Regions from separate parts of the Comamonas sp. 4034 genome, predicted to be linked through region 1. Evidence: predicted binding sites of a transcription regulator. Region 1 holds the regulator's gene; each other region holds the start of a gene.
What was found. The regulator sigma-54, encoded in region 1, starts transcription at its own class of promoters, with help from an activator protein. The targets are predictions, from matches to a motif close to TGGCANGNAANCTGCTTT.

Region 2: a site for sigma-54 is predicted at 5,979-5,996, ahead of ABIE32_RS15665 (TorF family putative porin). Genes of this name have one in related genera too.
Region 3: a site for sigma-54 is predicted at 4,240-4,257, ahead of ABIE32_RS12650 ([protein-PII] uridylyltransferase). Genes of this name have one in related genera too.

What each region holds. Positions count from the first base shown of each region.
Region 1 is NZ_JBNDIT010000002.1:36,924-46,659, forward strand. It holds gene ABIE32_RS02710 (SPOR domain-containing protein) at 1-226, shown strand, start outside; gene ABIE32_RS02715 (thiol:disulfide interchange protein DsbA/DsbL) at 284-928, shown strand; gene lptA (lipopolysaccharide transport periplasmic protein LptA) at 1,222-1,890, shown strand; gene lptB (LPS export ABC transporter ATP-binding protein) at 1,914-2,690, shown strand; gene rpoN (RNA polymerase factor sigma-54) at 2,793-4,427, shown strand; gene ABIE32_RS02735 (glutaredoxin domain-containing protein) at 4,489-4,968, opposite strand; gene ABIE32_RS02740 (aspartyl/asparaginyl beta-hydroxylase domain-containing protein) at 5,075-5,998, opposite strand; gene ABIE32_RS02745 (hypothetical protein) at 6,131-6,898, opposite strand; gene ABIE32_RS02750 (tRNA-binding protein) at 6,984-7,322, opposite strand; gene ABIE32_RS02755 (DMT family transporter) at 7,385-7,714, opposite strand; gene ABIE32_RS02760 (organic hydroperoxide resistance protein) at 7,849-8,259, opposite strand; gene ABIE32_RS02765 (MarR family winged helix-turn-helix transcriptional regulator) at 8,294-8,764, opposite strand; gene ABIE32_RS02770 (HpcH/HpaI aldolase family protein) at 8,968-9,736, opposite strand, start outside.
Region 2 is NZ_JBNDIT010000014.1:126,267-136,002, reverse strand. It holds gene ABIE32_RS15690 (DUF6923 family protein) at 1-3,318, shown strand, start outside; gene ABIE32_RS15685 (DNA-directed RNA polymerase subunit alpha C-terminal domain-containing protein) at 3,424-3,762, shown strand; partial or broken gene ABIE32_RS15680 (IS3 family transposase) at 3,848-4,078, shown strand; one part of gene ABIE32_RS15675 (IS3 family transposase) at 4,315-5,159, opposite strand; one part of gene ABIE32_RS15675 (IS3 family transposase) at 5,159-5,411, opposite strand; partial or broken gene ABIE32_RS15670 (magnesium chelatase domain-containing protein) at 5,546-5,743, opposite strand; gene ABIE32_RS15665 (TorF family putative porin) at 6,035-6,772, shown strand; gene ABIE32_RS15660 (P-II family nitrogen regulator) at 6,814-7,152, shown strand; gene ABIE32_RS15655 (ammonium transporter) at 7,218-8,516, shown strand; gene ABIE32_RS15650 (aminotransferase class V-fold PLP-dependent enzyme) at 8,625-9,736, opposite strand, start outside.
Region 3 is NZ_JBNDIT010000010.1:98,085-107,820, forward strand. It holds gene purL (phosphoribosylformylglycinamidine synthase) at 1-3,151, opposite strand, end outside; gene map (type I methionyl aminopeptidase) at 3,332-4,147, shown strand; gene ABIE32_RS12650 ([protein-PII] uridylyltransferase) at 4,315-6,918, shown strand; gene def (peptide deformylase) at 6,986-7,525, opposite strand; gene ABIE32_RS12660 (YbaN family protein) at 7,633-8,100, shown strand; tRNA gene ABIE32_RS12665 (tRNA-Asn) at 8,150-8,225, shown strand; tRNA gene ABIE32_RS12670 (tRNA-Asn) at 8,274-8,349, shown strand; tRNA gene ABIE32_RS12675 (tRNA-Asn) at 8,399-8,474, shown strand; tRNA gene ABIE32_RS12680 (tRNA-Asn) at 8,529-8,604, shown strand; gene aat (leucyl/phenylalanyl-tRNA--protein transferase) at 8,741-9,529, shown strand; gene ABIE32_RS12690 (arginyltransferase) at 9,522-9,736, shown strand, end outside.

The DNA of each region.
Region 1 (9,736 bases):
TTTCGTGCAGGCAGGGGCTTTCCGCACCCAGTCCGACGGTGATGCCCAGCGCGCCAAGCTGGCCATGATGGGCTGGGAAGCCCGCGTGACTGAGCGCGAGGTCAACGGTCGCACGGTCTACCGTGTGCGCGTGGGCCCCTTCAACAAGCGTGACGATGCGGATGGCCTCAAAGGTAAACTGGATGGCGCTGGCGTCGACGCGCAAATTGTGCGCGTGCAGCGTTGAACTTTTTCAAACCACAGCGACTCCTACCTCGCAACCCGCTACTGGAGATAACAAAACATGAAACGTCGTGCGTTTTCCGCCACCGCTGCCTCGGCAGTGGCTGCCTCTGCCATCAGCCTGCCTTTTGCCACTGGCGCACAAGCCCAGGCCAAGTTCAAGGAAGGCAAGGACTACCTCAAGCTGGCCAAGCCCGTGAACCCCGATGCGCCGGCCGGCAAGGTCGACGTGATCGAGTTCTTCTGGTACAGCTGCCCGCACTGCAACGCGTTTGAGCCCCAGTTTGAAGCCTGGGCCAAGACGGCGCCCAAGAACCTGCAGGTGCGCCGCGTGCCCGTCGCGTTCAACAACACCTTCATTCCTCAGCAAAAGATCTACTACACGCTGGAAACCATGGGCCTGATCCCTGACGTGCATGTCAAGGTTTTCCGCGCCATTCACGTGGAGCGCCAGCGCCTGAACAAGGACGACGAAATCTTCGCCTGGATGGAGAAGAACGGCGTCGACATCAAGAAGTTCAAGGACATCTACAACTCGTTCTCGGTCACCAACCAGGTGCGCAAGGCGACGCAGTTGCAGGAATCCTACGGCGTGGAAGGCGTGCCAGCCATGGGCGTGGCAGGCAAGTACTACACCGATGGAACGCGCGCAGGCTCGATGACCAATGTGCTGCAGGTGGTGGAATTCCTGGCAACCCAGGGCTGATCCGATACCGAATACGGATATCGTGCAGAACCACACCGCCAAGCCCGCAACATGCGGGCTTTTTTCATCGCTGGGGGCTGTGCCTTGAAAGGCGCCCGTGTCGCAAAAGGCGGCAAGCTGACACGGCCAAGCAAAAGCCATTGCCTGCTGTAAGCAGGCGGATCGGGGGCGGTCAAGCAGGCTTTCCGGACATTCCGGCGCCTCTGCATCGCAGGGAACGTGGGTGATTTCCGCAGCGCTGGCGGCAGGCCCCTCAGCATGGCTACAATGGGTAAGAGCAAGATTCATGCCTTATGAGACCTAGTATTTTTTCCACCCTGTTGATGGCGGCTGTGCTGGCGCTGCCATTGCTGTCGCACGCCGAGCGCGCCGACCGCACCAAGCCCATGAACATCGAGGCGGACAATGGTACGCACGATGAGCTCAAGCAGACCAGCGTCTTTACCGGCAATGTCGTGGTGACCAAGGGCACCATCATCATTCGCGGCGCCCAGTTGACCGTCAGCCAGGACCGCGATGGTTACCAGCACGGTGTGGTGACGGCGGCGCCCGGCAAGCTGGCGTTCTTCCGCCAGAAGCGCGACACCGCGCCCGGCGCGCCGTCCGAGTTTGTCGAAGGCGAAGGCGAAGTCATCACCTACAACGGTCGCGACGATACCGTGCACTTCGAGCGCCGGGGCGAGTTGCGCCGCTACCGTGAAACCACCCTGACCGACCAGGTCAGCGGCTCGGTCATCGTCTACAACAACCTGACCGACACCTTTACCGTGAATGGCCAGAAGGGCGAGCAGACGGCAGAAACCAAACCCGGCGCGCCCAAGAATGGCCGCGTACGCGTGATCCTGACGCCCAAGGCCGATGAAAAGGCCGATGCGAAAGCGGACGCAGGCAAGGCCAAGCCCGCTGCGGACGACAAGGAAAAGCTGCGCCCGAGCACCCAACTCAATGACGGAGCCAAGTGACCGTGGCTGAAACTTCGTCGGGAATCTCGGTCAACGCCAAGGCGGCAGCCAGCGACCATCGCAGCCAGCTCGAAGTGCTGCACCTCGAAAAATCCTATGGCAGCCGCAAGGTCGTCAAGGATGTGTCGCTGTCGGTGCGCAAGGGCGAGGTCGTCGGCCTGCTCGGCCCCAATGGCGCGGGCAAGACCACATCGTTCTACATGATCGTTGGCCTGGTGCGCAGCGATGGCGGCGACATCCGCATCGACGGCCACTCGGTGGCCAACATGCCGATTCACCAGCGCTCGCAGCTGGGCCTGTCGTATCTGCCGCAGGAAGCATCGATCTTCCGCAAGCTCAGCGTGCAGGACAATGTGCGCGCCGTGCTGGAGCTGCAAAAAGGCCCCAATGGCAAGCCATTGCCACGCGATGAGGTGGAGCGCCAGTTGACGGCGCTTTTGCAGGAGCTGCGTGTAGAGCACTTGCGTGAGTCGCCGGCCGTTGCACTCTCTGGCGGCGAGCGTCGCCGTGTCGAGATTGCACGGGCGCTTGCCACGCAGCCTCGTTTCATTCTGCTGGACGAGCCGTTTGCGGGCATTGACCCGATTGCGGTGATCGAGATCCAGCGTATCGTCGCTTTTTTGAGAGACCGTGGCATCGGCGTGCTGATTACCGACCACAACGTGCGCGAAACCCTGGGCATTTGCGACCACGCCTGCATCATCAGTGATGGCAAGGTGCTGGCAGCCGGGACGCCGCAAGAGATTGTGGAAAACGCCGATGTGAGGAGGGTGTACCTGGGTGAGCATTTCCGCATGTGATGCACGCAGACCTGGCTGGCAACGCGTTGTTCGCGCGGTGGCTGGCCGGTCACACAACCGTTTCATAGCAAGCGCATACATTGCCATGCAAGGGGGCTCGCTATGATGCCCTCGCTGTCACTGCGCGTCTCGCAGAACCTCACGCTCACGCCGCAGCTGCAGCAGTCCATCCGGCTTCTGCAACTGTCCACGCAGGAGTTGTCGCAGGAAGTGGAGCAGATGCTCGACGAAAACCCGTTTCTGGAGCGGGATGCGGAGGAGGCCGCTGCAGAGCCGGACGCCGCAGCAGCGCCTGCCGATGCGACGGGTGCCAGTGCGGATGCAGGTGATGAGCGCGCGGAAAATACTTCTGAAAAGATAGCTTCTTCCGCAGACTCAGTAGGCACGGAAGCTGATTTTGAGCCAGATTATTCTGCAGGCGAAACCCTGGACTTTGCCGCTGGCAAGGAAACCGGTGCCGACGCCGAAGCCGCTGCGGGCGACTCTGCCTCCGACTGGGAAGAGTGGGGCGGCGATGTGCCAGCCCGTGCCAGCGCTGGAGATGACGAAGACGAAACCCCCGCATCAGACCGCAGCTCGGTACACATCAGCCTGCAGGACGTGCTGCACCGCCAGGCGCTGTCGCTGCGGCTGTGCCCGGAAGACCGTGCCGCGCTGTACTTTCTGATCGAATCCCTGAACGACGACGGCTACCTGGAAGAGACCCTGGCCGAGCTGGCGCAGAGCTTTGGCGATGCCTCCGATCCGGAGGCCTATGACGCGCTGCTGCACCACCTGACCGTGGCGCTGCGCCTGCTGCAAAGCCTGGAGCCGGTGGGCGTGGGCGCTCGCACCCTGGCCGAATGCCTGGCGCTGCAGATCAAGGCCCGTCAGCGCCTGCTGGATGAGGAAGGCTCTGCCCACCCCGAGGCTGATGCGCTCGCCCTGGAGACTGCGCTGCTCGTATGCCAGGAATCGCTCGACCTGCTGGCGCGCCGCGATGTGCGCAAGCTCATGCAGCTGACGGGTTGCAGCGAAGCTGCCGTGCGCAGCGCGCTGGCGGTGATTGCAAAGCTGGAGCCACGCCCGGGCCGCCCCTATGCAGACGTTGACCGCAACGCCATCATCCCCGACATCATCGTGCGCCCCAGCAACGAGCGCGGCCTGCCCGTGCCGGGTTTCAGCGTACAGCTCAATGCCGAAGTGATGCCGCGCCTGCGCGTGCAGGAGGTGTATGCCAACGCCCTGCGCAGCCACAAGGGCAGCGAAGGCCATGGGGCGCTGCAGCAACGGCTGCAGGAGGCGCGCTGGTTCATCAAGAACATCCAGCAGCGTTTCGACACCATCCTGCGGGTGTCGCAGGCCATTGTGGAGCGGCAGCGCAACTTCTTCGTGCATGGTGAGCTTGCCATGCGCCCTATGGTGCTGCGCGAGATCGCCGATGAGCTGGGCCTGCACGAATCCACCATCAGCCGCGTGACCACGGCCAAGTACATGGCAACGCCCCAGGGCACGGTTGAGCTCAAGTACTTCTTTGGCTCGGGCCTGGGCACCGAAACCGGGGGCAGCGCCTCCAGCACGGCGGTGAAGGCGCTGATCAAGCAGCTGCTGGACGAGGAAAACCCGAAAAAGCCGCTGTCCGATGCCAAGATCGCCGATCTGCTGCAGGAGCAGGGCATCGAGTGCGCGCGCCGTACGGTCGCCAAGTACCGCGAAGCCTTGCGTATTCCGGCGGCCAGCCTGCGCAAGACCTTGTAGATTGCTATTATTTGTGTAGCTTATCGCGCTTGATGGGCGGGTGCCAGGGGCCAGTTTTGCCTTATTTCTTGCCCGCTGCAGCCTTGCGCTTGGCAAACAGCGCGTCATAGCTGGATTCGCGGAACCCCGCCAGCCGCTGGCCGTCTGTCAGCAGCACCGGTACGCCCCGGCCGCCGATCTCTGCAAAAGCGGCCTTGCCGTCTGGCGTGTCGATATCGATTTCACGGTAGGCGATCTGGTTTTTGGCCAGATAGGCGCGCGCGAGCCGACAGTAGCCGCACCATTGCGCCATGTACAACACGGCCTGGCCATGCTGCACCACCGCCTTCTTCGCGGTCGCCTTGCCTGCGGGTGCCGGTGGCATGCCCGGCACGATGCTGATCGGCAATTGCTCCTGCTGCAGGGCCTGGGCGTTGCCTTCGGCAGGGGGCCGGTCGCTGTAGACCACCTTGCCGTCGGCCCCCACCGTTTTGTACAGCGTCTGCGCACCTGCGAACGGGTAGATTGCAATCAACAACAACGTAAGGCAAAAGGAACGCATGGAGTCTCCAGGGAGGCACTGGGGGGCCAAGCCAATCATATAAAAGAAAAAAGCCGCTGGGCATTTGCGCACCAGTGGCTTTTTTCAGTGATCAAGATTGGGCCCATCAAGCGGGCCACAGCCACCATACAAACAGCGCTGCCACGGCCAGCATCAGGCCGAACTTGGTGAGTTTGTAGGCGGTTTTGTTCCAGGCCTTGTAGCGGCGGCGCCACTGGCCCATGTAGAACGAGATTTTGAAGATGCGGCTGATGAAGCCGCGCGGGTCGCCCTCATTGTTGGGCGAGCTGGCGGCAGCGACCACATTCTTGCCCAGCCAGTGGTTGAGCCACTGGGCAAAGCCGTTGGTCATGGGGCGCTCCACATCGCAGAACAGCACGATGCGGTTGCCTTCGCTGCGGTTTTCTGCCCAGTGCATATAGGTCTCGTCGAAGATCACGCCTTCGCCCTCTCGCCAGCTGTACGGCTGGCCATCGACTTCGATCATGCAGCGGTCGTCGTTGGGGGCCAGCACGGCCAGGTGGTAGCGCAGCGAGCCCGCGTACGGATCGCGGTGCAGGTTGAGCTTGGCGCCGGGCGGCAGCTCGGCAAACATGGCGGCCTTCACATTGGGGATGGCCTTGACCAGCGCCGTGGTCTTGGGGCACAGCTCCATGGCAGAGGGGTGGGCGTCGCCATACCACTTGAGGTAGAAGCGCTTCCAGCCGGTCTTGAAGAAGGAGTTGAAGCCCGCGTCGTCGTTGTTGGCCGCCGCCTTGATCTGCATGTTCTTCTGCAGGTTGATGGCTTCTTCGCGAATTTCGCGCCAGTTGGCCTGCAGCGGTGCCAGCTCCGGGAAGGTGCTGGTGGGCAGGTAAGGCGTGCGCGGCACCTTGCTGAACACCAACATGAAGACGTTGAACGGCGCCGTGAAGGTGGAGTGGTCAAACAGCTGGCGCAGCACCTTGTGCCGCACCTTGCCACGCAGGTGCATGTACAGGCCGCAGCCAAAGAAGAGCAGCACCAGGGCCAGAACAATGATTTTTGCCATAGCCGCCGATTTTACCGAGGGCATTGCGGCCCGTGCTGCGCAATCGCAAAGCACGGGCGTTTCGTAATATCAAAAACAATAGCTGATGGCGCTTGGTGGATAAGCGCTGGAGGCCAAAAACAGCCTCAATAGCTACCGAGTGCTGCTTTGCTTGCCCTGCTTGGCAAACGCCGCCTTGAGGCGCAGCAGCATTTCCTTGTTCAGCAGGCGTTGCTGGCCGCTCCAGTGCGTCATGGCCTTGTCGGCGTCGGCCTTGAGGCGGTTGGCCGTGGCCCAGTCGCCCTGCTCTGCGGCCCAGATTGCGTATTCGGCGATCACATCGAAGCCGCCCGATTGCTCGCGCACGAAATCAAAGCTCTTGCGCGCCATCTCCTGGTCGCCCAGCATCGCGTAGGACTTGGCAATCAGCAGGCCCACGGGCTCTGCGCGGTAGTGCACATCGGTCTGCGCAATGGTCTTGAGGTATTGCAGCGCGGTGCGGGGCTCACCCGCATGGTAGGCGGCTTGCGCGGCGCCCCAGCGGATGTCCTGGTCAGTGGCAAACGGGCCTTTCATTGCCGCTTCAAAGTGGCGCAGCGATTGCTGCGCGTTGCCAACGGCCAGCTGTGCCTGCGCGAGGCGGATTTCATGCTGCGCCGTGGGGCTGTAGTCGTAGGCGGCCTGGGCTTCGCGCACTTCGCGCGTCGGATCCAGCGCCTTGACAGCGCTGCTGGCCAGCTGGCGCGCGTGGCGCTGCAGGCGCGAGCTGGGCAGGAAGATGGCGAAGAAGTACACCACGCTGCCCAGAAACGGAAATGCCAGCAGGATGAACAGCCAGTAGTTGTTCTGCCCGGTGCGCACGGCATGAATGGCAAAGAAAATGGCAATGATGATGTGTGCGCCCGCGCCCAGATACGGCATATGCAACCCTTGTTATGGATAGTGTGGCTGCATTGTAAAAGGGCGCTCTCAGCCGCTGCCGCCCTGTCGTGCAGGGACAACAGCGCTACAGCAGGCGAGTACCCAGGGGCACATCGCCATCGGGCACGCACAGCGCCACATGGCCGTCGGCGTTGTGAAAGCCGGTGATCAGGCACTCGCTCATGAGCGGCCCGATCTGCTTTTTGGGAAAGTTGACCACACCGACCACCAGCCTGCCCACCAGATCGTGCGGCTGGTAGAGCTGGGTGATTTGCGCGCTGGATTTGCGGATGCCGATCTCGGGGCCGAAATCGACCTGCAGCTTGTAGGCGGGCTTGCGCGCCTCGGCAAACACCTCGGCGGCGAGCACCCGGCCCACGCGCAGCTCCACCTTCAGAAAATCGTCAAAACTGATGTCGTTCATGCCGCCATCTTGCCGCAGCGCGGTGCGTCAACTGTCGAGAAACGCTTGAGGGGGGGCTGCAGTCAATGCCCCACGGCCTTGGAGAAGACATTCATCACCACCACGCCCGCCACGATCAGCCCCATGCCGATGAGCGCGGGCAGATCCAGCTTCTGGCCAAACAATACCCAGGCGGCAATGGTGATGAGCACCACGCCCAGGCCCGACCAGATCGCGTAGGCAATGCCCACCGGAATGCTGCGCAGGGTGAGCGACAGGCAGTAGAACGCAACCGTGTAGCCCGCCACGGTGATGACCGAGGGCCACAGCCTGCTGAAGCCGTCGCTTGCCTTGAGGGCCGATGTGGCAATGACTTCCGCCACGATGGCGGTGAGCAGATACATCCAGCTCATGGGGCGCTTGCGCCGGGCGCAGGAGTGAAGATGGGCATGGGTGTACAGGGTGGGGAAATTGAACAAAAAGGCCTGCGCCGCCCAAAGGCAAGCGCAGGCTGCTATTGATTTGAGAGTTTAGCGCTGGCGGGCCATCAGCCCACGGTCAAGGTTTTGTTGATGTTGCCGCGCGTGGCGTTGGAGTAGGGGCAGACCAGGTCGGCATCGTGCACCAGCTTCTCGGCGGCGGCCTTGTCCATGCCGGGCAGGTGGATGGTCATGCGCACGGCAATGCCGAACACGTCGCCCACGGGGCCCAGATCGACTTCGGCGTCAATCGAGGTGTCGGCTGGCAGGGTGATCTTCTGGCGACCGGCGACGGCCTTCATCGCGCCCAGAAAGCAGGCCGAGTAGCCGCTGGCGAACAGCTGCTCGGGGTTGACGCCCTTGCCGCCAGGGGCGGTCAGGGTGATGTCGAGCTTGCCGTCGTCGCTGCGCGAGACGCCTTCGCGCCCGCCGGTGCTGTGGGCGCGTGCGGTGTACAGAACTTTGTCGAGATTGGCCATGGTGAACTCCTGGTTGAGGATGGGCGAAAGTGCTTCACAACGAAGCGGTGGACGGCTGCGCGGTCAAACGATCGCGCAGCTGTTGGATCTGTTGGGTCAGGGCCTGCAGCTCCTGCACGGTGCACTGGCTGCGCGCCAGCACACAGGCGGGCACGGCGGCGGCCTGGGTCTTGAGGGCGCGGCCCGCGTCCGTGAGGGTGACGCGCACGCGCCGTTCATCCTGCGCATCGCGCTGGCGCTGCAGCCAACCGGCAGCTTCCATGCGCTTGAGCAGCGGGGTGAGGGTGCCCGAGTCGAGAAACAAACGCTCGCCCAACTGCGAAACCATGCAGCCATCGTGCTCCCACAGTACCAGCAGGGCGAGGTATTGCGGGTAGGTCAAACCCAACGGTTCCAGCAAGGGCTTGTAGAGCTTGGTCATTGCCAGCGAGCTGGAATACAGCGCAAAGCACAGCTGGTGATCGAGCAGCAGCGCGTTGGATGTGGTGGAGGTGGCGTTGGACATGGGTCTTATTATTGCCAACAATTAAATTGTGTACAATTCAATTAAACAAAACCATGAACCGGAAAGGGGCGATGCGTCGCTCGCTGGCAGCGGGCTTTTCAGTGGCTGGAGGAGCGCTGTGACCCATTGGCCGACGGGCGGCCCGGCCCGCCGTCTGCACCACCTTCTGCAATGCCTTTGCAATGCGTTGGGCAGTGCCGGTATCAGTACGCAGTCTGCACCACCATGCCGCTCTGGTCCTTGAAGCGGGCTGCCACGGCATCGGCGGCGGTGCGCAGCAGGATCAGGTCCATGCCGACGGCTACAAACTGGGCGCCCAGCGCAATGCATTCGCGGGCGCGGGCCTCGTCCACCATCAGAATGCCGGGCGCCTTGCCAGCCGCGCGGATGCGGCCAATGGCCTGGTTGATGGCAGCGTCCACCTCGGGGTGGCGCATCTGCCCCGGGTAGCCCATGCTCGCCGAGAGGTCGGCCGGGCCGATGAAGATGCCATCCACGCCATCCACGGCGGCAATGGCTTCGATCTGGCCCAGCGCCTGCCGGGTTTCCACCTGCACCAGCAGGCACAGCTCGCGGTGCGCGTCGGCGATATAGGTGTCATCGCGGCCAAAGTTGCTGGCGCGGGTCGATCCGCCCATGCCGCGTATGCCCACGGGGCCGTAGCGCATGGCGTCCACGGCGGCCTGCGCCTCCTGCGCGTTCTGCACAAAGGGCAGCAGCAAGGTCTGCGCGCCAATGTCGAGGTAGCGTTTGATGAGCACCGGATCGTTCCACGCCGGGCGCACCACGGCGCTGGTGGGGCGCGGCTGGCGCGCGGCGTCCAGCGCCTGCAGCTGCGCCATCACCTGCGGCACATCGTTGGGAGCGTGCTCGGTGTCGAGCATGACCCAGTCATAGCCGCTGCCGCCGAGCAACTCGGTCACATACGGCGATGGAAACGCCGACCACAGGCCGATCTGGGTCTGGCCAGCT
Region 2 (9,736 bases), on a different contig from region 1:
CTGCAGGTGAGCAACAGCAACGCGCCGGGTTCGAGCAGCACTACGGGGGTGATAACGGTTAGCGACCCATTGCCTGTAGGCATCACAATGACGGGCTTGCCAATGGGCACGGGCTGGGATTGCTCGGCCAGCACGGCCACGCAAGTGACATGTACGACGAGCGCGGTGCTCACACCGGGCGCCAGTGCACCGGTGATTAGCGTGCCTGTTGCGATCGCCCAGAGCGCTGCAAATCCGAGCGTGAACACAGCCACCGTCACTGGTGGTGGCGATGCTATCTGCACGGCTAGCGCCAATCCAGTGCCGGCGCAGTGCCAAGGCACGACCACCACTACGGTGAATGCACCTCAGTTGGATCTGGTCAAGACCTCGGGAGGAGCCTTTACTGTTGGTCAGATTGCGACTTACACCATTGTGGTGACCAATAATGGTCAGGCGGCAACGTCTGTTGCTGCTACCGTCTCGGACACCATCCCTACGGGCTTGGTGATCGGCACGCCGTTGCCTAATGGCTGCACGGCCAGCGGTCAGACAGTGAGCTGTACCATTCCTGCAGGGCTGGCGGTGGGCGCACAAGCCAGCTTCACGGTGTCGGTGACGCCGAACAGCAGTGTCAATGGACAGCAAGTGAGCAACACTGCCAGCGTGCAGGGTGGGGGCGATCCGACCTGCCCTGGCGCAGCACACTGCACTGGCACCACCACAAACACGGTGAGTGCACCACAACTTGGCTTGACAAAGACCTCTACGCCTAGCGCATTCGTGGTTGGACAGGTTGGAAGCTACACCCTCACAGTGCTCAACAGTGGAACTGCGCCAACCACTGGCAACACCGTGGTGAGCGACACCATTCCTGCGGGCTTGACAATTGGTACGCTGCCCAGCGGCTGCACGGCAACAGGCCAGCAGCTCAGCTGCACTATCGCTGCGGGCCTGGCTGTCAATGCCAGTGTTAACTTCACAATTCCAGTGACAGCCACGGCAGCTGTAGACGGGCAAACAGTGCAGAACGCAGCCACCGTCGCTGGTGGGGGCGATCCAGGCTGTACGGCTGCCACCAACCCACTGCCTGCGCGTTGTCAGGCGCAAGTGTCAGTGCCGGTGGAATCTCCTGCGTTGCACGTGACCAAGACCGCTAGCATTGCAAGCTTCTCAGTGGGGGTTGCGGCCAGCTACACCATCCAGGTGACCAACGTGGGCACAGCCGACACCTCGGGCAACTGGAGCGTGACGGACGTGGTGCCTGGCGGGTTGACTATCGGCACGCTGCCCAGCGGATGCACGGCCTCTGGTCAGCAGGTGACCTGCAGCTCCAGCGCGGTAATCGCCGCAGGCGATACCACGGGCGTGAGCTTCGTGATTCCTGTGACGCCAACTGCTGCGGCAGTGCCCAGTGTGACGAACACGGCCACGGTACAGGGCGGGGGTGACCCACATTGCCCGATGGCTAGCAATGCCAACTGCACCAGCACGATTACTACATCGGTAAATGCTCCGAGCCTGCAGTTGACGAAGACAAGCAATGGTCCCTGGGTGGTTGGTCAGAGTGGGGCTGCGTATACGCTAGCGGTCACAAATGCAAGCACGCAAACGGCGACCTCTGGCCAAATCACGGTGGTGGACAGCCTACCGATGGGCATCAGCGCAGTCGGTGGTACCTATGGCAACTGGACTTGCTCCGTGAGCGGCCAGAGTGTTACTTGCCAGAGTGCAATTGCTCTTCCTGCAAATGGCTCGGACAGCATTGTGTTGCCGGTGACAGTGGATGCCTCGGCAATCGTGAGCGGCACTGGTTCCAGCGTGACGAACAATGCCTCGGTTGGCGGCGGTGGTGATCCGTTCAATGGCGGGAACCCACCTGCGCCAGGTAGTTCCTGCACGGCGCTGGATGCGGCTACACCGGGACATTGCGCAACGAATATCACTACTGTGAACATTCCCGCAGCGATGGCGGTAAGCAAAGGCGTACCTACCATCACCGCTACGGCCACGCCAGGCCAATACACGGCATCCTACGTTGTCACAGTCACTAATGGTGGCGGTGTTCCTAGCACGTACACGTTGAGCGACACGCCGGGCTATCCGGCGGGAATTGTGCTCAATAGCTGGACGGTGACCGCCTCAAATGGTGGCGTAGTGAACACGCCTCTGGCGATGCCAGCAAATGGAGTTGCAACCCAGATTAGTGCTGCTAACGTTGCGATTGCTGCTGGAGGCTCGCATGCGTATAACGTGACAATCACGTTCACGACAAGCTCAAGTCTCAGCACATCGGAGCTCACCTGTACTGGTAACGCAGGAAGTGGCGCCTACAACACAGCGTCCATCAATGCTGGTACGAGTACGAGTGCCAACTGCGGCCCTTTGCCGGGTGCACCGAGCTTGAGCCTCGCTAAGACGAACAACGGTCCATGGCTGGTGGCGCAGGCAGGAGCCAAGTACACGCTGGTTGTGACTAATAGTGGAAATGCAGCCACGGCGGGCATAATCACTATCAGAGACGTTATGCCTGTGGGCATCACTACAGCCAGTGGCACTTATGGCAACTGGAGCTGTACAGCGGCAGGCCAAAGTCTGGATTGCACGAGTGCAGTGGCGATCAATCCTGGTGGGCAGTCGGCAATTGATCTTCCCGTGAATATTGCTTCGACAGCCATATCCAGTAGCGTGACGAACATGGCCGGCGTGGGAGGCGGAGGAGATCCGTTCAATGGAGGCAATCCGCCCGATCCACAAAACTGCAATGACGCGCAGCATTGTGCAATCTCTACCACGACCGTAACTACGAATGTCACTCCACAACCCAATTTGGTAGTGACCAAAACTAACAATGCGACTTCAGTTCCTTTTGGTGGAGTCACTACATATACGATCACAATCGTCAATTCTGGTCTGAGCAGCGCAACTGGTGTTAGTTGGACCGACACCGTTGTTAGCGGCCTTTCCGAAGTACTGATCGTTAGCAAAGCGGGTGACGATAAGGGCTCTGACCCAGGGACTTGCTCCGGTCTGACGTGTACCGGCATCACTGTGGCAGCTGGCGGCACTGTCTCCTATGTAGTTTCTGCAAAAGTCACTGGCAAGGTAGGGGAGCAAGTGGCCAATACAGCCTCAGTCATTGGCGGTCAATGTACAGCCCAGGCTTCAGGGGGATCTTGTGCATCTACGGACTCCGATGCAGTGGTTGGCGCAAATGTGAGTCCGGTGCCAGTGAATTCGCGCAGCCTATTGCTGATGATGGGGCTTTTGGTACTGTTCGCAGTTGCGCGGAACTTAAGCTTGAGCATTAAGCAGAAGGCCAGCCGCACTCGAAACTAAGCAAAGTAGATCAATTTTTCTATTTGAATAGAACGCCTCCCCGAATGCATGTAGCACGCGGGGAGGCATTTTCGTTTGTGGTTTGATTATTAGTGCGTGGCTTCAATGGTCAAACCTTGCTCGTGCGGATACTGGAGCAGTTCAATGAATGATGATGCGTACATTATTGCAAGTGTGCTATCTCCGCGTTCCGTCAACGTATTGAAGCGGTACGGGATCGAAACCATTGACCAAATCAAGGCAAGCTATCCAGAAGAATTGGTGTGCATAAAGGGGTTCGGGCTGCGCTCGCTCCGGGCGGTAGAGGCCGCTTTTTTTCCTGGAAAAGAATACAAACCTCGTTGGGGTGTTGTAGCACAGGACGGGAAGAAATCTGCGCTTAGCGAGGAGCTGGCTCAGTACCTCCGAGGGAGGCCCTTCTCCAACTATGATGGCCTCCGATAACAGGCACCTTATGCTTGCCGACTCCACAGGGACCAAATTCTTGGGCGAAGACGAGTGGAAAACAAAGAAGCACGGCGCCGAGCGGCGCCGTCAGTGGCGCAAGGCCTGTTCTCCGGACAATGCGGCTTGCGAAGGCTTCTTCGGTCGCCTCAAGAACGAACTGTTCTATCCTCGGGACTGGAAGAGCGTCACCATTGCGCATTTCATTCAGGTAGTCGACGACTACATTCGCTGGTACAACGAAAAGCGGATCAAGATATCCCTTGGCTCACTCAGCCCCATCGAATACCGGGTGAGCCTCGGACTTACGGCATAAAACCAGTCCAAGTTTTTACCGCACCCCCTGCTGATCAGATTTGCATCGGCACTAACACCTCATTTCAAGCACTTTGATCACCATGGCAAGCATGATCCAGTAAAACTACCATTTCGCACTTGCATTTATGGAAGTCCCTGTAATGCAACAAAGTCGATCAGGGGCAGTCCACATTCATACGCTGAAAGCTATCGTCATGGTGGTGTGATTGAAGTCCCCTCGATTTCCTGAGCCAGTCAGAAGTAGAGGTTGGGGAACAGTTTGACACGGTACTCGACAGGTGGGATTCGGCCGAGGGCTTTGTGAGGTCGATGGTGGTTGTAGCGGTACAGCCAGTCGGCCGTTATGTCCCGTACCTCCTGCAGGTTGTCGAAGACGTAGCAATCGAGTACCTCGGTACGGTAGGTCTTGTTGAATCGTTCGACATAGGCGTTCTGCGTGGGCTTTCCAGGCTGGGTATGGTTAAGGGCAATGCCCTTGGTCTGCGCCCATTTCGCTAATGCATCGGCGATGAACTCGGGCCCGTTGTCCAGGCGAATCGATACCGGCGCACCTCGCACTTCCACCAACTCGTTCAAAGCTCGGATGACACGCGCAGCAGGCAGGCTGGTATCGACCTCGATGCGCAGACCCTCACGATTGAACTCGTCGATGACGTTGAATGTCCTGAAGCGCCGTCCCGACCATAGTGCATCGGCCATGAAGTCGCAGCTCCACCCCTGGTCGGGCCGGCCTGCAGCCTGTAGCGGTTGTTTGATGCGCGCTGGCAGCCGTTTCTTACCTCGCCGCGGTAAATTCAGCCGCAGCTCGCAGTACACGCGCCAGAGCACGGTCTTTCCCCAAGGCTTGTCCTGGTGGCGGGCACTGTCGTACAGCAGCCCGAAGCCGTGGCGCGGGTTCAGTGCGATGTAGTTCTGGATGAAGGTGGTGACCCCGGAGTCGTCGCGTGCAACAGGCCGATAGCGCAGCGTGGAGCGGGCGATACCACTGGCCTGGCAGGCGCGGCGCTGGCTCATGCCGTGCTCGGCCACTAAGGCTTGAACGACCATCTCGCGACGCTCCGGGGTTAGAGCTTTCGCTCAACGACGTCCTTGAGCGCGTGGTGCATCAACGCCAAGTCAGCGTACATGCGTTTGAGTTTGGCGTTCTCGTCCTGCAACTGGCGCAGTTGGGCCAAGTGCGAGACCGTCATGCCCGAGAACTGGCTCTTCCACTTGTAGTAGGTTGGCTCGCTGATGCCGTGCTTTCTGCACGTCTCGTTGACCTTGGCACCGAGTTCGACCTCCTTGAGGATGCCGACTATCTGGGCTTCACTGAATCTAGATTTCTTCATGTAGAGACTCCATTGGGGGGATTCTCTACTTCTGGGTGGTTCAGGTTTTCAAGGGGGCTTCATGATCTCTGCAGCAACAATGAGCCTCAGAATAGAAAATTCCACTTTGCTCGAAAAACCACTTGACTACATATGATGCGCTTGTTGTGGGGAAACTCCAGCCCACTGTTCTGCAGCGCCGAGCGCACACGCTCGCGGGCTTCCTTCACTTCCAGGTCGGCCAGACCCACCAGCGTGAAGCTGGGCAGGCCATTGGCCAGATGCACTTCGACAGCAACGGTATGGGCGGTCAAACCCACCAGTGCACGGCTGTGCACCACGGCGAGACTCATGGGGATCATCCTTTGCACCAAATTGGTGCGATTTCCCGCCTCTGAGACGGACAGGGCTGCTTTGAGCATGGCGAAAGCCGTTATTTCGGGCAAGCGGCAGCCGCCAGGAGGTGCGGATGCGTCGCCCGGGCGATACAGGCGGCAGCCAACTGCCTGCCGGAAGGCGCCACACTTTCAAAAACCATAGCGCACGGCGCTTTCTGGATCAGCACAAGAGGGTGATGAACTTTGAAGCTGGCACGCTCTGTGCATTGCATCGGCCATACGAGATCACCAATAAGGAGTGTGGCAATGGCTGAAAGCAAGCGGGGTTGGGCGGTATGGATCGGGGCTGTGTGCGTGGTGCTGCCGATGGCAGCCAGTGCGCAGCTGACGGCCAATGTGGGTCTGACGACCAACTACAAGTTCCGTGGGCAGGATCAAAAGACATCGAGCGCCCGCTGGGTCAAGCCGGCGCTGCAGGGAGGGGTGGATTACACGTTCGGCGAATCCGGCTTCTACGTGGGCAACTGGAATTCGACCGTGCAATGGCTGGACGGCAACCGGGTGGAAATGGATTTCTACGGTGGCTACAAGTTCAAGGCGGCCGATGTGGATTGGGACGTGGGTCTGCTGACCTATGTGTACCCCGGCAATACCACCGGCAACACGACTGAACTGTATGGCGCGGGCACCTATGGTCCGGTGACGGTGAAATACTCGCACACCGTGTCGAAGGATTACTTTGGCTGGGCGGGCAACAAGATCGACGGATCGATGAAAGGCCGCAACACCGGCTACCTGAATGTGGCGTTTGCGCAGGAAGTGGCACCCAAGACGACGCTGAAGGTGTCTGTGGGCTACACCCGGTTTTCCAGTGATATCAAGGATCTTGGGGTGCCCAACTACCTGGATTACAGCGTGGGCGGCAGCTATGACCTGGGAGATGGCCTGTCGCTCAGCGCTGCCTGGGTGGGGGCCAACAAGACCGGTGATTTCGGGTTCGTGAACAAGGGCCGTGCGATTGTCAGCCTGGCCAAGACGTTTTGATGCTGCACCGCTGCAGCGCATGAGAAGGAGTAGCTATGAACATGAAACTGGTAGTGGCGGTGATCAAGCCCTTCAAACTCGATGAAGTGCGAGAGGCGCTGTCCGACATTGGGGTGCAAGGCATCACGGTCAGCGAAGTCAAGGGCTTTGGTCGCCAGAAAGGCCACACCGAGTTGTACCGCGGCGCCGAGTACGTGGTTGATTTCTTGCCCAAGGTCAAGCTGGAAATCGCGGTTGGCGAAGACCTGGTGGACCGGGTGATCGAAGCGATTGAAAACGCGGCGCGCACCGGCAAGATTGGCGACGGCAAGATTTTTGTGTCGCCGCTGGAGCAGGTGGTGCGCATCCGTACCGGCGAAACCGGAACGAATGCTCTCTAAAAGATAGCTAATCGCGCTTGATTGATAAGCGCTAGAGGCCAATTTATCTAAAAGGTGTGAATAACATGCGACGACTACTTTCTCTGGCAGGGGCAGCGGCAGCGGCGGTTGCCGCTGGCAGCGCCATGGCAGCCGATGCGGCGCCTGCACTCAACAGCGGCGATACGGCGTGGATGCTGACATCCACCATGCTGGTGATCCTGATGGTGATCCCGGGCCTGGCGCTGTTCTACGGCGGCCTGGTGCGCAGCAAGAACATGCTGTCGGTGCTGGCGCAGGTGTTCGTGATCTTTTCGCTGATCACGGTGCTGTGGGCGGTGTACGGCTACTCGCTCGCCTTTGCGGGAGAAGGCAACTTCTTCGGCGGCTTCGACAAGGCCTTCCTCGCGGGCATCAAGCCCGACACCTTGTCGGCGGCGCTGGCAACCATTCCTGAGTTCGTGTTCGTCTCGTTCCAGTCCACCTTCGCTGCCATCACCGTGGCGCTGATCGTGGGTGCATTTGCCGAGCGCATCAAGTTCTCTGCCGTTCTCCTGTTCTCGGTGCTGTGGTTCACCTTCAGCTACATCCCCATGGCGCACATGGTGTGGGGCGGTGGCCTGCTGGCCAAGGACGGCGCGCTCGACTTTGCGGGCGGCACCGTGGTGCACATCAACGCTGCCGTTGCTGGCCTGGTGGGTTCGTACATGGTGGGCAAGCGCATCGGCTTTGGCCGCGAAGCGCTGGCACCGCACAGCCTGACGCTGACCATGGTGGGCGCATCGCTGCTGTGGGTGGGCTGGTTTGGCTTCAATGCGGGCTCGGCGGGGGCTGCCAACGGCATTGCCGGTCTGGCGTTCATCAACACCATTTTGGCCACGGGCGCCGCAGCGATGGGCTGGATTGCCGCCGAAGCACTGCACAAGGGCAAGGCCTCGATGCTGGGCGCCGCATCGGGCGCAGTGGCCGGGCTGGTCTGCATCACGCCTGCTGCGGGTCTGGTGGGGCCCATGGGCTCGATCATCATGGGCGCCATCGCCGGGCCGCTGTGCCTGTGGGGCGTGTCGGGACTCAAGCGCATGCTCAAGGCCGACGACACCTGCGACGTGTTCGGCGTGCACGGCGTGGGCGGTATTCTGGGCGCGATCCTGACGGGGGTGTTCTGTGCATCCAGCCTGGGCGGTGTGGAGCCGGAAGGCTACAACATGGCCCACCAGGTGTGGGTGCAGGTCAAGAGCGTGCTGATGACCCTGGCGTGGTCTGGCGTGGTGGCAGCGGTGTCGTTTGCCGTCTGCAAGTACACCATCGGGCTGCGGGTGTCGGAAGAGGCCGAGCGCGAAGGCCTGGACATCAGCACGCACGGCGAGGTGGCCTACAGCCGCTGATCGTTCCTCATACTCCTTGGGAGGCCGGACGGGCGAAGAGCCCGGCCGGCCTTTTTTTACTTGCGCTGCTGGCGCTGCAGCTGTGCGGCACCGTGCCGAGGAAGGTGATTATTCCGTTGCGGTTGCAGGTTCGGGCCACAGGGCCAGGCCTCCTGCCAGACTGAAGGCCTGGTGGTGCCCCAGGCGCCGCAGCGCACGGGCGGCTTGGGCGCTGCGGTTGCCGCTCCGGCAGTAGAACACCACGGGCGTCTCGGCAGGCAGTGCCAGCCATTGGGGCAGTGCATTGAGCAGGCCGGACAGCGGCACCGCCTGGACGCGGTCGTCTCCTTCCAGCCCGGGTGCGCTGCCCAGCTGCTGCTCATAGGGTTCGCGCACATCGACCAGCAGCGGCGGGGTGCCTGCCTGCCGCAATGCCTGGGCCTGCTCCATGGGCAGCTCGACATGCATCGACTGCGTACAGGCATCCACGCGGGCGCCGCAGGCCATGGTCTGGTACGCGGTAGGTGCCAGGTCGCGCTCCAGCGCCTCCTTGGCGGCGGCAAAGGCCGCTGCATCCAACTGGCCCTGCAACACGCCAGCCAGTAGCGGCTGGGCCGTGCATTCCACGCCCAGCGTGCAGGCAAAACGGTCTTCGTAGTCGTGCCCCGGCAGCAGCAGCGTGTGCGGACCAACGGCCTGCTCCAGCGTGCGCAGCGAACTGGCGTAGGCGAGCGGCTCGCTCTGGGCAAAGTCGCTGCGGCCCAAGGCGCCGGGCATCACGGTGTCGCCCACGAAGGCAAGGCGCAGCGTATCGCCCTCGTGCAGCAGGTATGCAGTGGAATCGGCTGTGTGGCCCGGCAGCGCCAGGCGCGTGAGGCGATGAGCGCCCAGCGCGATCTGCGCAGCGCCCTCAGGCCAGCCCAGCGCATCTGTGGCGCCTTCTGCCTGCAACTGGTGTGGCAGGGCTGCGCGCAGCTCGGGTGCGGAGGATTGGTGGTCGCCGTGGCTGTGGGTGTCGACAACCGCAGCGACCGTGAATTCCCGGCAGCGCACCCATTGCGCGAGGCGGTCCACCAGCTCGGGCAGCGGATCGATCACCACGCAGCGCTGGCTGGCGGCGTCGGCCACCAGATAGCAGCAGGCGCCGTCAACGACAAAGCGGGTCAGCAATGGAACAGCGCCATGTTCGGTAGCCTGTGGCGCTTCCACCAGGCAATTGGTGCGCAATGCGGCGCCACAGG
Region 3 (9,736 bases), on a different contig from region 1:
GTTCGCTGTCGGCGCTGGCGGGGTTGTCACGCTGCTGGACGATCTTCCAGCTCACTGCGTCCCAGACCTGGTGCAGATCGGAGAGCGTTGCGCCAAATACCTTCTTGGCATCCCGCCAGACCTGCAGTTCGCCCTTGCCCATGTCCATGGTGGACGACTCGGGCCGGGTCTTGCCGATGATATGGCTGCAGGTGGCCAGGCCGTGTTCGCGCAGAATCTGCAGAACCTCGTCGCGGTCACCGGTGCGGATCTGGAGCACGGCGCCCAGCTCCTCGTTGAAGAGCGCACGCAAGGTCAGGTCTTCGCGGCGTCCCGACACCTGGGTGCCCCAGTTCTTGCCTTCGCCACTGTCCATGCGGCTGTCGGAGATACCGTCTCCTTCGGTGACCAGCATGTCCACATTCAGCGCCACACCCACATGGCCAGCAAAAGCCATCTCGGCCACGGTCGCCAGCAGGCCACCGTCGCCCTTGTCGTGGTAGGCCAGTATCTGGCCCTTGGCACGCAACGCATTCACGGCGTCCACCATGGCAATCAGGTCCTTGGCATCGTCGAGATCGGGGGTCTCATTGCCGCTTTGCCCCAGCACCTGGCCCAGAATGGAGCCACCCATGCGCATCTTGCCCCGGCCCAGGTCCACCAGCACCAGTGTGCTGTCGTCCTCATCAGCGTCAAGCTGTGGCGTGAGCGTGCCGCGCACATCGTCGATCGAAGCAAAGCCGGTGATGATCAGGCTCACAGGCGAGGTGACTTTCTTCACCTCGCCACCCTCGCTCCACTGCGTGCGCATGGACAGCGAATCCTTGCCCACAGGAATGGAGATGTTCAGCTGCGGGCACAGCTCCATGCCCACGGCCTTGACCGTTGCATACAGCGCGGCGTCTTCGCCTGCTTCGCCGCAGGCCGCCATCCAGTTGGCCGACATCTTGACCTTGGAGAGTGCAATGGGCGCCGCCAGCATATTGGTGATGGCTTCTGCCACAGCCATGCGGCCCGAGGCCGGGGCATTGATGGCCGCCAGCGGCGTGCGCTCGCCCATGGCCATGGCCTCACCTGCAAAGCCCTTGAAGTCTGCCAGGGTCACGGCCACATCGGCCACGGGCACCTGCCAGGGGCCGACCATCTGGTCGCGGTGGGTGAGGCCGCCCACTGTGCGGTCACCAATGGTGATCAGAAAGCGCTTGGAGGCCACGGTGGGGTGGGCCAGCACATCGATCACCGCCTTCTCCAGCGGCACGCCGGTCAGGTCGATGGCAGGCAGCTCACGCGTGACGGTGGCCACATCCTTGTTCATCTTGGGCGGCTTGCCCAGCAACACATCCATGGGCATGTCCACGGGGAACTTCTGGTCTCCCGACGCGACAGCCGTGTCCTCCAACACCAGTTGGCGCTCACCGGTGGCGGTGCCGATCACGGCAAACGGGCAGCGCTCGCGCTCACAGAACGCCGTGAACTGTGCCAGCGACTCAGGCGCGATGGCCAACACGTAGCGTTCCTGGCTTTCGTTGGACCAGATTTCCTTGGGGGCGAGGCCAGACTCCTCCAGCTTGACGGCCCGCAGGTCAAAGCGCGCGCCACGGCCCGCATCGTTGGTCAGCTCGGGGAAGGCGTTGGAGAGGCCGCCGGCACCCACGTCGTGAATCGCCAGGATCGGGTTGCCCGCGCCTTGCTGCCAGCAATGGTTGATGACTTCCTGCGCACGGCGCTCGATCTCCGGGTTGCCACGCTGCACCGAATCAAAATCTAGCTCGGCAGCGTTCGTGCCGCTGGCCATGGAACTGGCTGCGCCGCCGCCCATGCCGATGCGCATGCCGGGGCCACCCAGCTGGATCAGCAGCGTACCTGCGGGAAATTCAATCTTCTTGGTCAGCTCGGAATCGATGATGCCCAGGCCGCCCGCGATCATGATGGGCTTGTGATAGCCGCGGGTGATGTCACCCACCTGCTGCTCGTACTCGCGGAAATAACCCGTCAGGTTGGGACGACCGAACTCGTTGTTGAATGCAGCGCCACCCAGCGGGCCTTCAATCATGATCTGCAGCGGGCTGGCAATGTGCTCGGGCTTGCCCACTTCGCTGCCCCAGAGCTTGGAGACGGTAAAACCGGTCAGACCCGCCTTGGGCTTGGAGCCCCGGCCGGTGGCGCCTTCGTCGCGGATCTCGCCGCCTGCACCGGTCGAGGCGCCTGGGAAGGGAGAGATGGCCGTCGGGTGGTTGTGCGTTTCCACCTTCATCAGCACATGGTTGATGGCGCTATTTTTTTGATAGCTTGGTGCAACTTCTGTTCCGGCACTTGCATCGAATTTCGCCACAAAACGCTCGACAGCGTGGCCTTCCATGATGGAGGCATTGTCGGCATAGGCCACGATGGTGTGCTGGGGCGAGACCTGCTCGGTGTTGCGGATCATGCCAAAGAGCGATTTCTCCTGCGCCACGCCATCGATGGTGAAACTGGCGTTGAAGATCTTGTGGCGGCAGTGCTCGGAGTTCGCCTGAGCGAACATCATCAGTTCCACATCGGTAGGGTTGCGTCCCAGGCCATTGAAGGCCTTGACCAGGTACTCGATCTCGTCATCGGCCAGGGCCAGGCCCCATTGCTTGTTGGCAGCCTCCAGCGCGGCAGCGCCGCCACCCAGCACATCCACAAACTCCATGGGCTGCGCCTGCAGCGCAGAAAACAGTTGCTCGGCTTCGGCGCGGGTGGCAAAGACCGATTCGGTCATGCGGTCATGCAGCAGCGCGGCGATCTGGCCGGATTGCTCTGCATTCAGCTCTGGCGCGCCGCCCAGCAGGCCGGATTTGAGGCTTACCCGGTATTCGGTGATGCGCTCCACGCGGAACACGTCCAGGCCGCAGTTGCGCGCGATATCGGTCGCCTTCGACGCCCAGGGCGAGATCGTACCCAGGCGCGGCGTAACGACAAAAGCCAGGCCTTCGTCATTGCCTGCGTAGGGGTCGCCATAGGTCAGCAGGGCCGCCACGCGCTGTGCATCTGCACCAGCCAAGGGCTGATTGGTGGCCACCAGATGTACAAAACGGGCAGCAATGCCCGTTATTTTTGGATGGATTGCCGTCAATGCGGTCAGCAGTTGTTGGGCGCGGAAGGAGCTCAGGGCGTTACCGCCGGCTAGCTGGGTCAGGTGCAGTGTCACGTGGCAGCCTATGTGGGACTAGGAGGATGGAGGAAAGCACACATGCGCCTTGCTCGCACCACAGGCTGGCTGCAGCAACGGATGCAAGGGCGGGGTTAACCCGGGATTTTACTGTGCGTTGACAGGGTACGTAGCCGCATGGTCAACAGGCCAATGGGTGCAGTGGGATAATCATGGGCTATGACCATCAAAATCAATACCGAAGAAGACATTGCACAGATGCGCATCGCAGGCCGCCTGGCCTCGGAGGTTTTGGACTACATCACCCCCCACATCCAGCCAGGCATCACCACCAAGCAGATCGACCTGCTGTGCGCCGAAGCCATGGAAAAGCAAGGCACCAAATCCGCCTGCCTGGGCTACCAGCCCCCCGGCATGACACCCTACCCCGCCTACGTCTGCACCTCGGTCAACCATGTGGTATGCCACGGCATTCCCAATGACAAGCCCCTCAAGAAGGGCGATATCGTCAACGTGGACGTGACCATCATCACGCCAGAGGGCTACTTTGGCGACAACAGCCGCATGTTCATCATCGGCGAGGGCACCATCGCCGGCAAACGCCTATGCCAGCTCACCTTCGAGGCCATGTGGCACGGTATCGTGCAGGTCAGGAACGGCGCACACCTGGGCGATGTCGGCCACGCGATCCAGAAGTTTGCCGAAGGCCACGGCCTGTCGGTGGTGCGCGAATACTGCGGCCACGGCATCGGCAAGGTCTTCCACGACGAGCCCCAGGTGCTGCACTATGGCCGTCCAGGTACAGGCGTGGAACTGAAGACCGGCATGATCTTCACCATCGAGCCCATGCTCAACCTCGGCAAGAAGGACATCAAGGACCTGGGCAACGACGGCTGGACCGTGATCACCAAGGACCACAGCCTCTCCGCCCAGTGGGAAGTGGAAGTGCTGGTGACCGACACCGGCTACGAGGTGCTGACCCTGTCTGATGGCTCCCCCGCGCTGCCCGACTTCGTCAAGACGACCAAATGCTGAGCGGTTAACCCTGCGCTCTCACCCAGGCGGCACTGCGCACAGCATGCCGCCTTTTTCTTTGCCATCGGGCTCTGGCGGCAGCAGATGAAGGCTGGCACAGCACATGCTTATGGGAATCACTGGTTTTCCGCTATGGCACACTGCCATGGACCGCTTTGACTTGCACCATGAACGATCCCCGCATTCCGCAGCTGCGTGAGCAGTACCAGGCCCGGCGCGCCACCCTGTTCGAGGCCATCATGGCCGGAGGCAGCAGCACGCGCGGCATCCAGACGCAGCTGCGCAAGCTGTCGAACCTGGCCGATGACCTGCTGCGCGACCTGTGGCATCTGGCCGGCCTGCCTGACCACCTCAGCCTCGTCGCCGTAGGCGGCTTTGGCCGGGGCAAGCTGTTTCCGCATTCCGATATCGATGTGCTGGTGCTGCTGCCCGATGGCACCGATCTGGAGCATGAGGCCCCCTTGCGCACCAGAATCGAGCATTTCATCGGGTCATGCTGGGATGCGGGACTGGAAATCGGCTCCAGTGTGCGCACCGTGGTGCAGTGCATCACGGAAGCCAGGGCCGACGTCACCGTGCAGACAGCGATGCTGGAGTCGCGCCGCATCGCCGGCTCTGCGCCGCTGTACAGGCAGTTCCAGAGCGCGCTGGACCAGGCCATCAGCCCGGATGCCTTTGTGGTGGCCAAGGTGCTGGAGATGCAGCAGCGCCACAACAAGTACGAAAACACCGCCTATTCCCTGGAGCCCAACTGCAAGGAATCACCCGGCGGCCTGCGCGATCTGCAGACCATCATCTGGCTGGGCCGTGCCACGGGCCTGGGCGACAGCTGGAAGGCGCTCGCCGGCAAGGGCTTGGCCACCATCTACGAAGTGCGCAACCTGCAGCGCAATGAAGACCTGATCTGCCTCATCCGCGCGCGGCTGCACATTGTGGCCCGGCGACGCGAAGACCGCCTGGTGTTCGACCTGCAGACACCGGTGGCCGAATCCTTCGGCTTCAAGACGGAAACACCGGCCGGACACCGTTTCCCCAAGCGCGCCAGCGAGGAGCTGATGAAGCGCTATTACTGGGCGGCCAAGGCGGTGGCTCAATTGACGCAGATTCTGCTGCTCAACATCGACGAGCGCCTGCACCCGGGCAGCCACGCGCTGCGCCGCATCGATGATGAGTTTTACGAGAAGGCAGGCCTCATTGAAGTCGCCGACGACGAAGTGTATCTGCGCAACCCGCACGCCATCCTGCGCACTTTCCTGCTATATGAAACAGAGCCAGGCCTCACCGATCTGTCGGCCCGCACCTTCCGCGCGCTCTACCATGCACGCCGGGTGATGACAGCCGGTTTCCGCCAGGATCCCGTCAACCGCGCCACCTTCATGCAGATCCTGCAGCAACCGCAGGGCATCACCCATGCCATGCGTCTGATGAACCAGACCTCGGTGCTCGGCCGCTACCTGTGGCCCTTCCGCCGCATCGTGGGGCAAATGCAGCACGACCTGTTCCATGTCTACACCGTCGATCAGCATATCCTGATGGTGCTGCGCAATGTGCGGCGTTTCTTCATGGCAGAGCATGCCCATGAGTACCCCTATTGCTCACAACTGGCTGCGGGCTGGGACAAGCCGTGGATTCTGTATCTGGCAGCGCTGTTTCACGACATCGGCAAAGGGCGCGGCGGCGACCATTCGGAAATTGGCGCCGCCGAGGTCAAGCGCTTCTGCCGCGACCACCGGGTTGCCAGGGAAGACGCCCTGTTGGTGGAGTTTTTAGTGCGCGAGCACCTCACCATGAGCCAGGTGGCGCAAAAGCAGGACACGTCCGATCCCGAGGTGATAGCAGCCTTTGCCAAGCGCGTGCACAACGAACGCTACCTCACGGCCCTCTACCTGCTGACCGTAGCCGACATACGCGGCACCAGCCCCAAGGTGTGGAACGGCTGGAAGGGCAAGCTGCTGGAAGACCTGTACCGCGCCACCCTGCGCATGCTGGGCGGGCGGGCGCCCGACCTGGCGGCGCAGGCCGAAATCCGCAAGCGCGAAGCCCTGGTGATGCTCGCGCTCTCGGCCCAGCCACACGAGTCGCACAAGGCCCTGTGGGACACCCTGGGGGTGGATTACTTCATGCGACAGGAGGCAGCCGACATTGCATGGCACACCCGCCACCTCTCACGCCATGTGGGGAGCAGCACGCCCATCGTGCGCGCCCGCCAATCGCTCGCTGGCGAAGGCCTGCAGGTCATGGTGTATGCGCCCGACCAGCCCGACCTGTTCGCCCGCATCTGCGGCTACTTCGACCGCGCCGGCTTCTCGATCCTGGATGCCCGGGTGCACACAGCGCTCAACCGCTATGCGCTCGACACCTTCCAGGTGATCGCCACCAATGCACCGCAAAGCTACCGTGAGCTGATCAATCTGGTGGAGAGTGAACTGAGCCGCACGCTGGCGGAAGCCAAGCCACTGCCCGAGCCGGTGCAGCGCCGCGTTTCACGCCGCGTCAAGAGCTTTCCGGTTGCGCCGCGCGTGCTGCTGCGGCCCGATGACAAAGGCCAGCGCTGGCTGCTGTCCATTTCTGCCGCCGACCGTGCAGGCCTTTTGTACACCGTGGCACGCGTCCTGGCCCGCCACCAGCTGAGCGTGGAGCTGGCCAAGATCAGCACCCTGGGGGAGCGGGTGGAAGACAGCTTTCTGCTGCAAGGCCCGGAGTTGCAGAACAATGTGAGCCAGATTGCCATCGAAACCGAACTGCTGTGGGCACTGGCCGCTCCGGCGTAAGCAGTTACTGGCTATAAAAACCAGTTCCTGGGCTTTTCCATCAAGCGCCGATTGCTATTATTTTTGATTAATCGTCTTCGGCCGCGCTGATATCGGGAAACAGCACCTCGGTAAAACCGAACTGCGTGAAGTCGCGCATCCGCATGGGATAGAGCTTGCCCCACAGGTGATCGCACTCATGCTGCACCACACGGGCATGGAAGCCCTCGGCCACGCGGTCGATCGAATCCCCATACTGGTCGAAACCGGTGTAGCGGATCTTCTGCCAGCGCGGCACCAGCCCTCGCATGCCGGGCACGGACAGACATCCCTCCCAGTCACTGGCCTCTTCATCCGACAAGGGTGTGATGACCGGGTTGATCAGCACCGTTGGCGGCACCAGGGGGCGATCGGGGTAGCGCGGGTTGCGCTCGCTGGAGCCAAAAAACACCACCTGCTGGTCAACCCCAATCTGCGGCGCCGCCAGTCCAGCCCCCTGCGCAGCGCGCATGGTATCGAGCAGGTCCTGCACCAGTTGGTGCAGCGCGTCGGTGTCGAATGCAGCGACGGGCTGCGCCGTGCGCAAAAGCCGCGCATCGCCCATTTTCAAGATTGGATGAATTGCCATGTCGGCATGGTAGCGCAGTGCGTACCGGCTCGGTGGCGCACCCTCTCTCCCAATATCACTTGCCCGGCATCTGCACATTGTCTTGCTGGCAGATGCACAATGGCGCCATGCCCGAGCCCCGTGCGCCCGCCCCGCCCCTGCATGGCAATGCGCCTCCTGTGTACTGCCCTATCCGCAGCCCGCTGCTGCGATGGCTGCTGCTGCTTGGCGCGGTGGCCAGCCTGTGCATGGGCATTGTGGGTATCTTTATTCCAGGGCTGCCCACAACCGTATTCATCCTGATTGCCGGGGCCTGCGCCGCGCGCAGCTCGGAACGCCTGCATGGCTGGCTGTGGCGGCACAGGCTGTTTGGCGGCATGCTGCGCAACTGGGCTGCAGGCGGCTTTGTGAGCCGCCGGGCCAAATGGAGCGCCACGGCCACCATGGCGGTCTGCGCCCTCATCATGCTGGCGGTACCCGCACCGGTGTGGGCCAAGGCCTTGTCCATCGGCTGCATGGCCTGCGTTCTTGCATGGCTGTGGTGCAGGCCGGAACCGACCAGCGACGAAGCCCAGGCCCGAAATCCCAAAAAATGACTGCTTCACTTTTTGAAGTCTGAAATTCGTTCTATAATTGCGGTCTTGTTCCTCAATAGCTCAGTTGGTAGAGCGCCGGACTGTTAATCCGTAGGTCCCTGGTTCGAGCCCAGGTTGAGGAGCCAAAGAATTTTTTCGGCTTTGCAATCGAACAAAGCCTTGTTGACCGATATTCCTCAATAGCTCAGTTGGTAGAGCGCCGGACTGTTAATCCGTAGGTCCCTGGTTCGAGCCCAGGTTGAGGAGCCATCACACAACGCCCTGCAATCGCTCAGGGCACACTGTCAAACCGACATATTCCTCAATAGCTCAGTTGGTAGAGCGCCGGACTGTTAATCCGTAGGTCCCTGGTTCGAGCCCAGGTTGAGGAGCCAAGACAGGGCACCTTGCAATTGCACAAGGCTGCCGCCAAAAATTTGTACCAATATTCCTCAATAGCTCAGTTGGTAGAGCGCCGGACTGTTAATCCGTAGGTCCCTGGTTCGAGCCCAGGTTGAGGAGCCAGATCAAAACCCATATGCCATGGCATATGGGTTTTTTCTTTGTGGGCTGTGCGCCATTCAAAAGCCAATCCAAGGCTGTACCCGAGGCCGATTTCCCGCACAATGCAGTGAGATTTTTTCATCGAGAGACTGCCAACGTGCCGCGCCCCTTGCCGCCACTGCCCTGGCTGGAGCCAGACGACCCCTTCCCCCCAGTGGAGCAAGCCTGGGGAGCCAACACCCCCCATCCCGGCCTGCTGGCCGCTGGCGGCAGGCTTGACAGCCGCCATCTGCAGCGCGCTTACCGGCATGGCATCTTTCCCTGGTTCAGCGGAGATTCACCGATCCTCTGGTGGTCCACCGATCCGCGCATGGTGCTGCAGCCCGCGCACTTTCGCCTGCACCGCTCGCTCAGGCAAGCCATCCGCAAGGCCATGGCAACGCCGGGTTTTGCACTGCGCATAGACAGCGATTTCCCGGCCGTGATCCGCGCCTGCAGCCAGATCAGCAGGGACGGGCAGAACGGCACCTGGATCGTGGACGACATCCAGGCTGCCTACACCCAACTCCACCGCGACGGCTTTGCCCACAGCGTCGAGGTATGGATGAATGGAGAGCTGATGGCAGGACTGTACTGCGTAGCCATAGGCCACGCCGTATTTGGCGAATCCATGTTCACCACCATCAGCAATGGCTCCAAGATCGCCCTTGCCGCACTGGTGGCGCTGTGCCGGCGCGAAGGTGTGACAATGATCGATTGCCAGCAGAACACCGGCCATCTGGCCTTCATGGGAGCGGCGGAAATCCCCCGTGCGCAATTCGTGGCCCACGTCGCAGAGCAGACACAGCAGCCTGCAATGCGCTGGGAGTTTGCAGCAAGCGATTGGGCTGACATAATCCCACTATCTGAAACGACATTTCCACATACGGCACATACGGATGAGTAGGCTCAACGAACTTCCGTTGCATTCCCTGCAGTTCTATGCAACGGCACCCTACCCATGCAGCTACCTGAGCGAGCGCATGGCGCGCTCGCAGGTGGCCACGCCCAGCCATGCGATTCAGAACGATGTGTATTCGGAGCTGATCCAGCAGGGCTTTCGCCGCAGCGGCCTGTTCACCTACCGCCCCTACTGCGACGGCTGTCAGGCCTG